DNA from 2 places in the Mesorhizobium sp. U510 genome. Region 1 is predicted to be linked to the other one. Evidence: predicted binding sites of a transcription regulator. Region 1 holds the regulator's gene; the other holds the start of a gene.
What was found. The regulator LexA, encoded in region 1, represses DNA repair genes until DNA is damaged. The targets are predictions, from matches to a motif close to TGTTCNNNNTGTGTTCNG.

Region 1 (5,753 bases):
GAGGATTTCGGCGGCGATGTTGCCGGCGTTCATGCCGACCTGCGTGTAATTGACCGCGAAGCTCGCCGGCACGGTGCCGTTGCGGACCGCGCTGTCATCAGAGTTGACGACCGGGATACCGGCCTGGCGTGCGGCCGCGGAGACAGCGGCGATTGCCGGCTGGATCAGGTTCGAGGCCGGACCGTAGATCACGTCAGCCTTGCCGGCGAGCGAAGCGATGCGTTGCTGGATGTCATTGACGTTGTCGATGCCGACTTCCACGACCTCGAAACCGGCCGCCGGCGCCGCCGCCTTGATCTTTTCTATCAGGGCAACGTCATTGGCCTCGCCTGGATTGTAAGGCACCCCGAAGCGCTTGGCGTTCGGCAGCAGCTTCTTGGTGAAGGCCATCACCGCGGCGACATCCTGCAGATCGCTGGCGCCGGTCATGCCTTCGTCTCCGGCGTCCCACGACGGCACCAGCTTGGCCGCCACCGGATCGGTGACAGCGGCAAAGACGATCGGAATGCCGGAACCGGCGAGCGCCTTCTTGGCGATCTGCGATACCGGCGTGGTGATGGTGTAGATCAGCTTGGGCTGCTCCGCCTGCAGCTTGGCAATCATCTGCGGCACCAGCGATGCATCGAAGTTGGTATGGCTTTCGGTGTAGACGACGTCCTTGCCCTCGACAAAACCGTTGTCCGTCAATGCCTTCTTGAAGCCGGCTATGGCGGCATTGAGCTGCGGATGCTCGCCGAAATTAGCGATGCCGATGCGTATCTGATCGGCCGCGGCGCTGCCTGCGCTGACCATTAATGCGCCTGCCAGGGCCAATCCCGACAGCCAAGCGGACTTCGACTTCAACATCATTTCCTCCCAGATTTGATCAGCGCCGCCCACAGGACGGCAACTGCGGCGATCATGGTCAGTCGCCCGCCGTGTGTCAAACATTATATATAATTCTTGCCATACCTCCGCTTCATATATAATTTTCGCAAGCCGATGACGGACGGATGGCGATGCAGGATCAGAACAATTCCACGAAGACCGAGGCGGCCTATCAGCTGCTGCGGCGCGATATCCTGACCACCCGCCTCATGCCGGGCGCGCCGCTCAAGCTGAGCGCGCTGCGCGGCACATACGGCGTCGGCTGGACGCCGCTGCGTGAAGCCTTGTCCCGACTTGAAGCCGAGCGCCTGGTCACCGCCATCAGCAATCGCGGCTTTGCCGTCGCTCCCGTGTCGCGCGCCGAGCTCGAGGACTTGGCGCGCGCAAGGATGGTTGTCGAAATGCCGCTGTTCCTGGAATCGATCGCGAACGGCGGCAGGGAATGGGAGGACGCGGTCGTCACCGCTCATTACCGGCTCTCCCGGTGCAAGACCGCGGTCGAAGACCCTTCCGATGCGGCCGTCGACAAATGGGACGAGAGCCACGAGGCCTTCCATGCGGCTCTGCTGAGCGCGGCGACGTCGAACTGGCTATTGCGCTTCCGCTCGACGATCGCCGATCAACTGCGTCGGCATCATCGGTTTCTCGGCCTGGCGCCGACATTGCGGGCGGCGGCCGGCCTCAAGGACGGCTATGGCGAGGCTATGGACGCCCTGCGCGAGGCGATCGCCATCGAGCATCACACCGCAATCATGGAAGCGGCGCTCGATCGCAATGTCGAGCGGGCAAAGGCGCTGATGACCGCGCATATCGGCTACACGCTGCATGTCTATGTCCACAGCGAAGACAACGGCGCCAACACCTACACCGCGCGCGCCGGCAGCCTGAAAGCGGTTTCCGGATGACGTTGCCGCGGCGTCCATATCCACGCGGCCATGGCCGGCCTGAACCCGCGACCGTTGGCATTTTGATTTCGTTTCGTTCCGCCGGAAATGGATCGATACACCGTACAAATCCGCTCTGTGGACGCCTCTCAAATGCCTGATGCCAAACCGCATCCAGGGGTAGGCCACAGGCCATTAACCAAAATGATTTCAATGAACCTGCGGGGAGCGGAAGCGGTCTAGCGCGGCCCGCTGCCGGGGCCAAATAATTTCGGACGCGTTAACAAATTCATTAAACTTTAAACAGTTGCGGAACACAACTGGAACAGATAGTGTTTGTTCTGGGTTTGTTTTTCGATTCTGATTCACACCCGTCGTTCAATGCCTTGGGGGCCGCCATGCTGACACGCAAGCAACATGAACTGCTGATGTTCATTCATGAACGGCTCAAGGAAAGCGGCATTCCGCCTTCCTTCGACGAAATGAAGGAAGCGCTCGATCTTGCCTCCAAGTCAGGCATTCATCGCCTGATCACGGCACTGGAGGAACGCGGCTTCATTCGCCGGCTGCCCAACCGGGCGCGGGCGCTGGAAGTGCTGCGGCTGCCGGATTCGATCGCACCCGGCCTCAACGCGGCAAAGAAATTCTCGCCAAGCGTCATCCAGGGCAGCCTCGGCCAGGGTGGTCTTGGCCGCCAGATCAAGCCGGCGGCATCGCGCTTGCCCGCGGCCGGCAATAATGACGATGCGGTTTCCGCCGTGTCGATCCCGGTGATGGGTCGCATCGCCGCTGGTGTGCCGATCGATGCCATCCAGCATCAGACACATTCGATCTCGGTACCGCCGGACATGATCATGGGTGGCGAGCATTATGCACTTGAGGTCAAGGGCGACTCGATGATCGACGCCGGCATCTTCGACGGCGACACGGTCATCATCCGCAACGCCGACACGGCGAGCCCGGGCGAGATCGTCGTGGCGTTGGTCGACGAGGAGGAAGCAACCCTGAAACGGTTCCGCCGCAAGGGCGCCTCGATCGCCCTTGAAGCCGCCAACCCGGCCTACGAGACGCGCATTTTCGGGCCAGACAGGGTCAAGGTGCAAGGCAAGCTTGTCGGGTTGATCCGGCGCTACTGAGCAGGAACGGCAGGCTTTTCGGGTTTTTGATAGGGCGGCAGCCCCCTCGCCTCGCGCGAAAATTTTCGCTGCTCGTGCCAGGGCCGATATGGCCCGTCCACCGCGAAGCTGATGATTGGCGGACCTGTCGCCGATTGGCGGTCGAAGAAGACGGCGGCACTGCCCTTGCGGGCAAGTTGCCGTTTGGTGACGACAACAACCAGCGGATTGTGGCAGGAATCATAGCCGGTTGCGTCATTGACGACGATCAAATCGGCGAAGCCGCAAGCCTTCCAGGTGTCCTTGCGGTCTTCGACATGCGCGATGATCGCCCCTGACGGGTGCCGGGCAAGACAGACGCCATCCGTGCAATAAAACGGCGCTCCCGGCGGCAGATTGGCGGCATCGGCAATGTCGAATTGCCAGTCCGCCTTGTCGAACATCTCCGGCACGACGATGGTTTCGGACACCAGCGCGCGTTTCCAATTGTCGACGGTGAACTCGTTCGGGCGAGCCCGGCTGACCGCGAGTTCTCCACCGCCGATCGGCAGCGCCACCAAACGCGCATCTTCGGAAATCAGCACATCCGGGGCGCGCGTATCCGATACTGTCAGCAGGCCGGCAAGCGCGAATGGCACTGCCGCGAGCCGCAGCCAGGTCGTCGCCATCGTCGCGATGATCAGGGCGATGGTCACCAGCAGCACGGATTGCTGCGAAATCAGCCCGACCGCATCGACCGGGGAGCGCTCCGATATCCACGCCGATATGGCGATCATTGCGGTCAGGCCCTTGCCCATCACGTAAAGGAAGGGACCGTCGGCACCAAAGGGCATCGCAAGCGAACTGAGAACAGCGAAAGGCATGACAATCAGTGACACGATCGGCATGACGGCCAGATTGGCGAACAGGCTGAGCGGCGACACACGCTGGAAATGCCAGATGGCAAACAGCGCCGTGGCGCAGCCGGCGATGATGGATGTCATCGCCAACCCACCCGTCGCCAGCAGGAATTTTCGCGTGAGAAAACCCGGCAGGGATCGCTTTGGCGGTGGCGGTCTTGCCTTTCCCGCATGGTGATCCGCCCAGCCGGCATAAGCCCCGACCAGCGCCGCGGTCGCGGCGAACGACATCTGGAAGCTTGGGCCGACTACCTCATGCGGCGACACCACAATGACGGCGATCGCCGAGATCGCAAGATTGCGCATGGTCAGCGCCGCGCGATCGAACAGCACGGCAATCAGCATCACCGCCAGCATGATGAAGCTGCGTTCGGCCGCGACGACGACGCCGGAAATGACGAGATAGGCGGCGATCGAGAAAAGGGCCGCGGCGGCCGCATATTTCTTCACCGGCCGACGCGCGGAAAAGTCCGGAAACAGCGCGAAGGCGCCGCGCAGCAGCCCCATGATGGTACCGGCGACGAGCGCCATATGCAGTCCGGAAATGGAGATGATGTGATAGATGCCGGTGCGTCGCATCGCCTCGTTGATTTCATCGGGAATGCCGGCCCGCACGCCGACGATCAGCGCCGCCGCGATCTCACCCTCGGCACCGCCAACCGTGGCCCTGATGTGGTCGGCAATGGCTTCACGGGCATTTTCTATCCCCGAGAAAAGGCGGGCCGTGAGCGGCACCTCGTCGTCCGTGGCTGAGACAAGCTTTGGGTTGCCGAGAAAGAATCCGCTGCCGCCAATGCCGGCAAAATAGCTGTCGAAGGAGAAATCGTAACTGTCCGGCCGCACCGGACCGGTCGGCGGCAACAGTTTAGCATAGCCGGTGACCAGGGAGCCGGCAGTCATTTCCGCCGGGATATCTCGCGCCGAAAGCCTGACCCTTTCCGGCGCATAGCGCAGTTTCGGCCGGGCGGTCGACGTCACGTCGATGGTCAGCCGGATGCGGCCGGTCTCCATCCGGTCGAGCGAAACGACACGGCCGGTGACTTGCGCCGAGATTTCCGAACCCAGCATCTGGGTGCCCGCCCGCCATGTCTCGACCTTGGCGACAAGCAGGCCAAGCGCGCACAACAATGCCGCCGTGAAGCCCAGATGGGTTTTGGGCCAGGAGCGCGAAACAAATGCACAGACCGCCATCAGCACGACGACCGCGACAGGCTTTGCAAAATCAGGCTCCGTCGCGAGCGAATAATAGCCGATCGCTCCAGCGGCCAGACAAACCGGCACCAGCAGGAAGGCGATGCCCCGGTCAAGCTCGAGCTCCGCTGCCGTCGCCGCACTATGGCGTAGGCGAGGCCAGGAAACCCGGGCGAGTCGCCGCCGGACACGCACAATCCGGCCTGAAGCAGGCGGCGGAAGTGTCGCCGGCATATCCGCCTGCGGCGGCTGGCTGCCGGGTGCAGGCATAAGGGGCGATGGCAGTGGGTTCGCAAGGGGAGATGCAAACAACGACCGTTCGCTGACGCCAACACCAGCGTCCTCGCCCTGATCCGAGCCCCAGCCTCGTCCAGCCATCGGGTCCTGCCCCTTGCACCCCTGACGCCCTATGCTACATGAACGCGCGACGCGCGAAAGTCCGCGCGGCCGCACCCCGCTTCAGATGGTTTCCGAGAGTTTCATGTCCGACAAGGTCGTCACCCGTTTTGCCCCCTCGCCCACCGGCTATCTGCACATCGGCGGCGCGCGCACGGCTCTGTTCAACTGGCTCTATGCCAAACACACCGGCGGCACGATGCTGCTGCGCATCGAGGACACCGATCGCGAGCGTTCGACCGCCGCCGCGACGGCTGCCATCCTCGACGGCCTCTCCTGGCTCGGCTTGACCTGGGACGGCGACGCGGTCTCGCAGTTCGAGCGCGCGCCACGCCACCGCGAGGTCGCGGAGGAACTCGTGCGTCTGGGCAAGGCCTATTACAGCTACGAGACGCCGGCCG
Region 2 (5,753 bases), 3.4 Mb from region 1:
GAATGCTGATCACATAAATGCGATGTCGAGGTGACCGGCAATCAGTTCCAGGCGCCTTGACGACCATTAATCTACCTACTAGTTGGTAGGTAGATTAAACGAGAGAACCCCATCATGCCTGGACAAATGAACGATCAGAGCCCGTCATCAAACGGCTGGCTCAAAAGCTATTACTATCTGCGGTTTGCCGTATCGGCAGCCTGGGTTGTGGCGGCTTTCACCGTCGCGAAAAGCAGCCCGCCGCTCGCTGCCGCCATGCTGGTTGCCTATCCTGCATGGGATGCGCTTGCGAATTACATCGACGCCCGGCGCACCGGCGGGCTCGGTCGCAACAAGTCGCAATTGCTGAACTTCGCGGTCAGCATCGTCGCCACGATTGCGGTCGCCATCGCGCTCGGTCACAGCATGAATGCGGTGCTCTCGGTCTACGGCGTCTGGGCCGTTGTCTCCGGCGTGTTTCAGCTCCTGACCGCGGCGCGGCGCTGGAAAACCAACGGTGCGCAATGGCCGATGATCCTGAGCGGCGCCCAATCGGCGCTGGCGGGTCTGTTCTTCGTCAAGATGGCCGGCGGCACGGAGATCATCGGCATCGCCAATGTTGCACCTTATGCCGCGTTCGGCGCCTTCTACTTCTTCGTGTCCGCTCTGTGGCTGTCGGTCAGCGACGTCCTTCGCAAGTCGCCGCGGGTCGCAAGTTAGGGCAATGCCAGCAAAAGTGTGAGCGCTTTCCCTTGGGAATCGCGTCAAAACAAACGGGTTAGAGCGGTTCGCCGGTTTCCATGAAACGGCGAACCGCTCTAAGTGCAGAGGAGCCCTCCGCCGGAGCAAGTCATGAGCAAGCCTTCGAACACCGCCGACGAGATCCTGGCCGCCGCGCGAGCCTTCATCGTCGCGGGCGGCTACAATGGATTCAGCTACGCCGATATCGCCGAGGTGGTTGGCATCCGCAAAGCCAGCATCCATCACCATTTCCCCAGCAAGGTCGACCTCGTGCAGACCCTGCTCAAGCGTTACCTCGAGGATGCCGTCATCGGCATGGGAGGGCTCGAGCGCGATGTCCCCGAACCGCCCGAGTTGCTTCGAACCTATGCCGGCATCTGGGCCCGATGCATCGAGGATGCGAGCGTGCCGTTCTGCGTCTGCGCGCTGCTTGCCAGCGAGCTGCCCGCCCTTCCGCCGGAGGTTGCCGTGGAAGTCCGGGCGTATTTCCAGTTTCTCTCGGGATGGCTGACTGGCGTCATCGAGCGCGGCGCAGAACAGAGGACACTGGCAATATCGAATGCGCCGCGTGTGGAAGCGGAAGCCTTCATGGCGACCGTCCACGGGGCAATGCTTTCCGCGCGAGCCTATGGCGATGTCTTGACCTTCGGCATGATCCTGACGCCGACGCTGCAGAAGTTGATCCCCGCGACCGATTGATCCGGGCAAAGGCGGATCGGCCCGACGCGCGGTTTAATTGACCACAATGTTAGCATAGGTAGCTCCCCCGAAGCCGCACCTGTAGCTCCCAGCGACGGGCTGGTCGCGCGCGTGAAAATCGGCAAAACCGTGCTTTACGAGGCCCTCTACGCCCAAAATCAGCCGCATCCACCGTCAGGCCGAATGAGTTCTTCATACGTTCTCAAATGTCGGACAGATTCACCGCCTTTCCTGTCGTGATGCCTACCTCTTTTTGAAGGAGGGGAGCTACAGTGCCGCTCGGGGATTTACGGTCACCCCAGAGGGAGGAGATTATGAAATACCTCGTAAATTGGAACGAGCGGCCACAGGGATCGGCGATCGAATACGAGAACGTCCAAAAGCGCATCCTGAAAATCTTCCGGCACTGGGAGATACCCAGCGAAGTCAAGGTACATGCCTTCGTGGCGCGGGTGGGTGAATGGGGTGGCAGCATGCTGATCGAGGCAGATGACCCGCTGGTAGTCCACAAAATGTGTTCGACCTTCCCGGCGTTCCAATTCGACGTCCATCAGGTCATCGACGTTCAGGACGCGGTCCGCGTCGAGATGGAAGCTATCAAATGGCGGGATGAACTTCCTTCATGAGCGGCAGCCGACGAGGCTGCGCATCTCGCAAAAGCCGGACGAGGCGACGCATTCGGAGCGCACTCGCTTCACCGGCTTCGTGGGATCCAGCCGGTGCGCTCACGAAGCAGGTCGCGCACCGAGGCATGGATGCCGGCTTTGGGGCGAGACAGTACCTGGGTGCTGCGGAAGTGATTGGCGACGGCGGAAGGCGCTCTACGCCGCCTGCGCCACGCGTTCCGAACTCATGCGATAGGAAATCGCCTCGGCAAGATGGATGCGGCCGACGGTTTCGCTGGCGTCGAGGTCGGCCAGCGTGCGCGCCACTTTCAGCACGCGGTGATAGGCCCGCGCCGAGAAAGCGAGTTTCTCGCTGGCGTCCTTGAGCAGCGACAGGCCGGCTGCGTCGGGCATCGCGATGTCCTCGATGACAGAAGGTGCGCAATGGGCGTTGGTGGTGGCGCTGGTCACGCCGAGCCGTTCGAAACGCTCGCGCTGCAGGGTGCGGGCGCGTGCGACGCGCAACGCCACATCAGCACTCTTCTCCGCCCGGTCCGGCCTTATCAGGTCGCTGGCCGAGACCGCCGGCACTTCGATCCGCAGGTCGATGCGGTCGAGCAGCGGACCGGAAATGCGTGCCTGATAATCGGTGCGGCAGCGTTCGCCGCGCAGGCAGCGATAGCCCGGTTCGCCGGCCATGCCGCAGCGGCACGGGTTCATCGCCGCCACCAGCTGGATGCGCGCCGGATAGGTGACGCGGTGGTTGGCGCGCGCGATCATGCAGTCGCCCGTCTCCAGCGGCTGGCGCAGCGCGTCGAGCGTCTGCGGCGTGAACTCGGGGAACTCGTCGAGGAACAGCACGCCGTGATGGGCGAGCGAGACTTCGCCCGGCCGTGCGCGCAACCCGCCGCCGACCATTGCCGCCATCGAGGCCGAATGGTGCGGGGCGCGGAACGGCCGCCGGTCGGTCAGCTTGCCTTCGCCGAGCTCGCCCGCCACCGAGGCGATCATCGAGACTTCGAGCAATTCCTTCGGCGCCAGCGGCGGCAGGATCGACGGCAGCCGCTGCGCCAGCATCGATTTTCCCGAGCCTGGCGGGCCGACCATCAGCAGATTGTGGCCGCCGGCCGCCGCCACTTCCAGCGCGCGCTTGGCCGTCTCCTGGCCCTTGATGTCGGCAAGGTCGGGCAGGTCGCGCGCCGCGGCGTGGATACCGGCCTCCGGCCGCGACAGCACCTGCGTGCCACGGAAATGGTTGGCGATGGCGATCAGGCTGCGCGGCGCCAGAATATCGAAGTCCTTGCCGGCCCAGGCGGCTTCCGGCTCGCAGGCGAACGGACAGATCAGCCCCTTGCCCTCGGCATTGGCGCCGATCGCCGCCGGCAGGGCACCGGCGACGGCGGCAATGGTGCCGTCGAGCGACAATTCGCCAAGCACGACATAACCGGCCAGCATGTCGCCCGGAATGGCGCCAAGCGCGGCCATCAGGCCAAGCGCGATCGGCAGATCGTAATGGCTGCCTTCCTTGGGCAGGTCGGCCGGCGCCAGATTGACCGTCACCTTCTTCGACGGCATCGACAGGCCCGACGCATGCAGCGCCGCCTGCACCCGCTCACGGCTTTCGGCCACCGCCTTGTCGGGCAGGCCGACGATCTGCATGCCGACCTTGCCGGGCGCGATCATCACCTGCACGTCGACCGGCACGGCCTCGATGCCCTGGAAAGCGACCGTGCGAACCCGCGCCACCATTTTCCCACCCCGGATATGGGCCGCAACCCATGCGATAGGCCTGGAACGTGGCCCCGGCAGAAGACAATCACAGATTGCCGGTCAAATCAAGAACATTACGAGAACAAAGCAATCGCTATGGTTGCAGCCGGATTGAGCCCGGTTGAAAAGGCGGAACATGGTTAATACGAACTGAAAACGGAAAATATCGCTGTGTGCCTATGACCGCAGTGAGGCGCGACATCGTCACAGAATTGTCAGCCCCAGTCTCGCGGCAGGTCTCATTTCGATCCACCCAGGGAGTGAATATGAGCAGCCATGAAAATGACTGCCAGGATAACCAGTATCGAAGCAAGTCCGTAAAGGCTTCGGTCCTTCTCGTCGAGAGGACGAAAGAATTTACCTCGCATGCTGTCAACCCAAATAAATTCACCAGTGATGCCGCAATACCGAAACAAACGGCGAGTATTAAAAAGACATTTTCATATAGGATGCTTGCCACATTTCTCCTCCCGGATCGCTTAGGCAGCAGGGTTTCGGAGGTTACTTCCGCTTCCCCTCGACCGCATCCCAGAACAGGCTGGCAATGTCGGCGCCGCCAAAGCGCTGCACCTCGCGCACGCCGGTCGGCGAGGTCACGTTGATCTCGGTCATGTAATCGCCGATGACGTCGATGCCGACCAGGATGAAGCCGCGTTCCCTGAGCGACGGCCCGATGCGGGCGCAGATCTCGCGCTCGCGCTCGGTCAGTTCGGTCTTCTCGGCGCGGCCGCCGACATGCATGTTGGAGCGGGAATCATGCTCGGCCGGCACGCGGTTGATGGCGCCGACCGGCTCGCCGTCGATCAGGATGATGCGCTTGTCGCCCTTGCGCACATCCTTGAGGTAGCGCTGCACGATATAGGGCTCGCGGAACAGCTGGCCGAACATTTCGAGCAGCGAGGCGAGGTTGCGGTCGGCCTCGTGCAGATGGAAGATGCCGGCGCCGCCATTGCCGTAGAGCGGCTTGACGATGATGTCGCCGAATTCCTTGCGGAAGGCGGCGACTTCTTGGCTGTCCTTGGTGATCAGCGTGTCCGGCATCAGGTCGGCAAACTCGGTGACGAAGATCTTTTCCGGGCTGTTGCGCACCCAGGCCGGGTCGTTGACGACCAGCGTCTTCGGGTGGATGCGCTCGAGGATATGCGTGGTGGTGATGTAGTTCATGTCGAAGGGAGGATCCTGGCGCAGCAGGACGACGTCCATCTCCGACAGGTCGGTGCGCACCTTGTCGCCCAGCGAGTAATGGCTGCCCTTCTCGTCGCGCACCTGCATCTCCTCGATGCGCGCAAACACCTTGCCGTCGCGTAGCGACAGCCGGTCGGGCGTGTAATGGAACAATTGGTGGCCGCGCCGCTGCGCTTCCAGCGACAGCGCGAACGACGTGTCGCCGGCGATCGACACGGTGGAGATATGGTCCATCTGGACGGCGATTTTCAGCTTCATGGCGGGTCCCCAGCGCAGTCGACGAGAGCGATATAAGGGTCGCCGCGCCTTCTGCCAATCGCGACATCTGAAGATCGGCAACAGCAGGGCACAATCCCCGCCAGCCCAATCGCGACAAGACAAGCGGCCGCGTCATCGTTTTCTTAAGCCTTGCTGTACAAGAATAGGCCTCGAATACCCCAACGGCAGGCGCCGGATGGGGGCCCTCGATGGAACAACGACCATGAACGCGCTCACCGCCATCCGCGCCGCCGCGACCAAACAGCTTGAACTCACCATCCTGATGCCGTGCCTCAACGAGGCCGAGACGCTGGCCGTTTGCATCGGCAAGGCCAGGGCCTTCCTCGACAAGGCCGGAATCCTGGGTGAGGTGCTGATCGCGGACAATGGCAGCACCGACGGTTCGCAGGAGATCGCGGCCCAGGGCGGCGCCCGTGTCGTACCGGTGGCGCAGAAGGGCTATGGCGCGGCACTTCTCGGCGGCATCGCCGCCGCCAGGGGGCGCTTCATCATCAT

Region 2: a site for LexA is predicted at 3,862-3,879, ahead of ACLGL5_RS06995 (YifB family Mg chelatase-like AAA ATPase). Genes of this name have one in related genera too.

The regions. Positions count from the first base shown of each region.
Region 1 is NZ_CP180532.1:4,593,846-4,599,598, forward strand. Features, by position in the region: gene ACLGL5_RS24055 (ABC transporter substrate-binding protein) at 1-846, opposite strand, end outside; gene ACLGL5_RS24060 (GntR family transcriptional regulator) at 999-1,772, shown strand; gene lexA (transcriptional repressor LexA) at 2,150-2,887, shown strand; gene ACLGL5_RS24070 (ComEC/Rec2 family competence protein) at 2,881-5,334, opposite strand; gene gltX (glutamate--tRNA ligase) at 5,438-5,753, shown strand, end outside.
Region 2 is NZ_CP180532.1:1,011,792-1,017,544, forward strand. Features, by position in the region: gene ACLGL5_RS06980 (DUF308 domain-containing protein) at 115-699, shown strand; gene ACLGL5_RS06985 (TetR/AcrR family transcriptional regulator) at 832-1,419, shown strand; gene ACLGL5_RS06990 (DUF3303 domain-containing protein) at 1,734-2,045, shown strand; gene ACLGL5_RS06995 (YifB family Mg chelatase-like AAA ATPase) at 2,241-3,773, opposite strand; gene gshB (glutathione synthase) at 4,296-5,237, opposite strand; gene ACLGL5_RS07005 (glycosyltransferase family 2 protein) at 5,461-5,753, shown strand, end outside.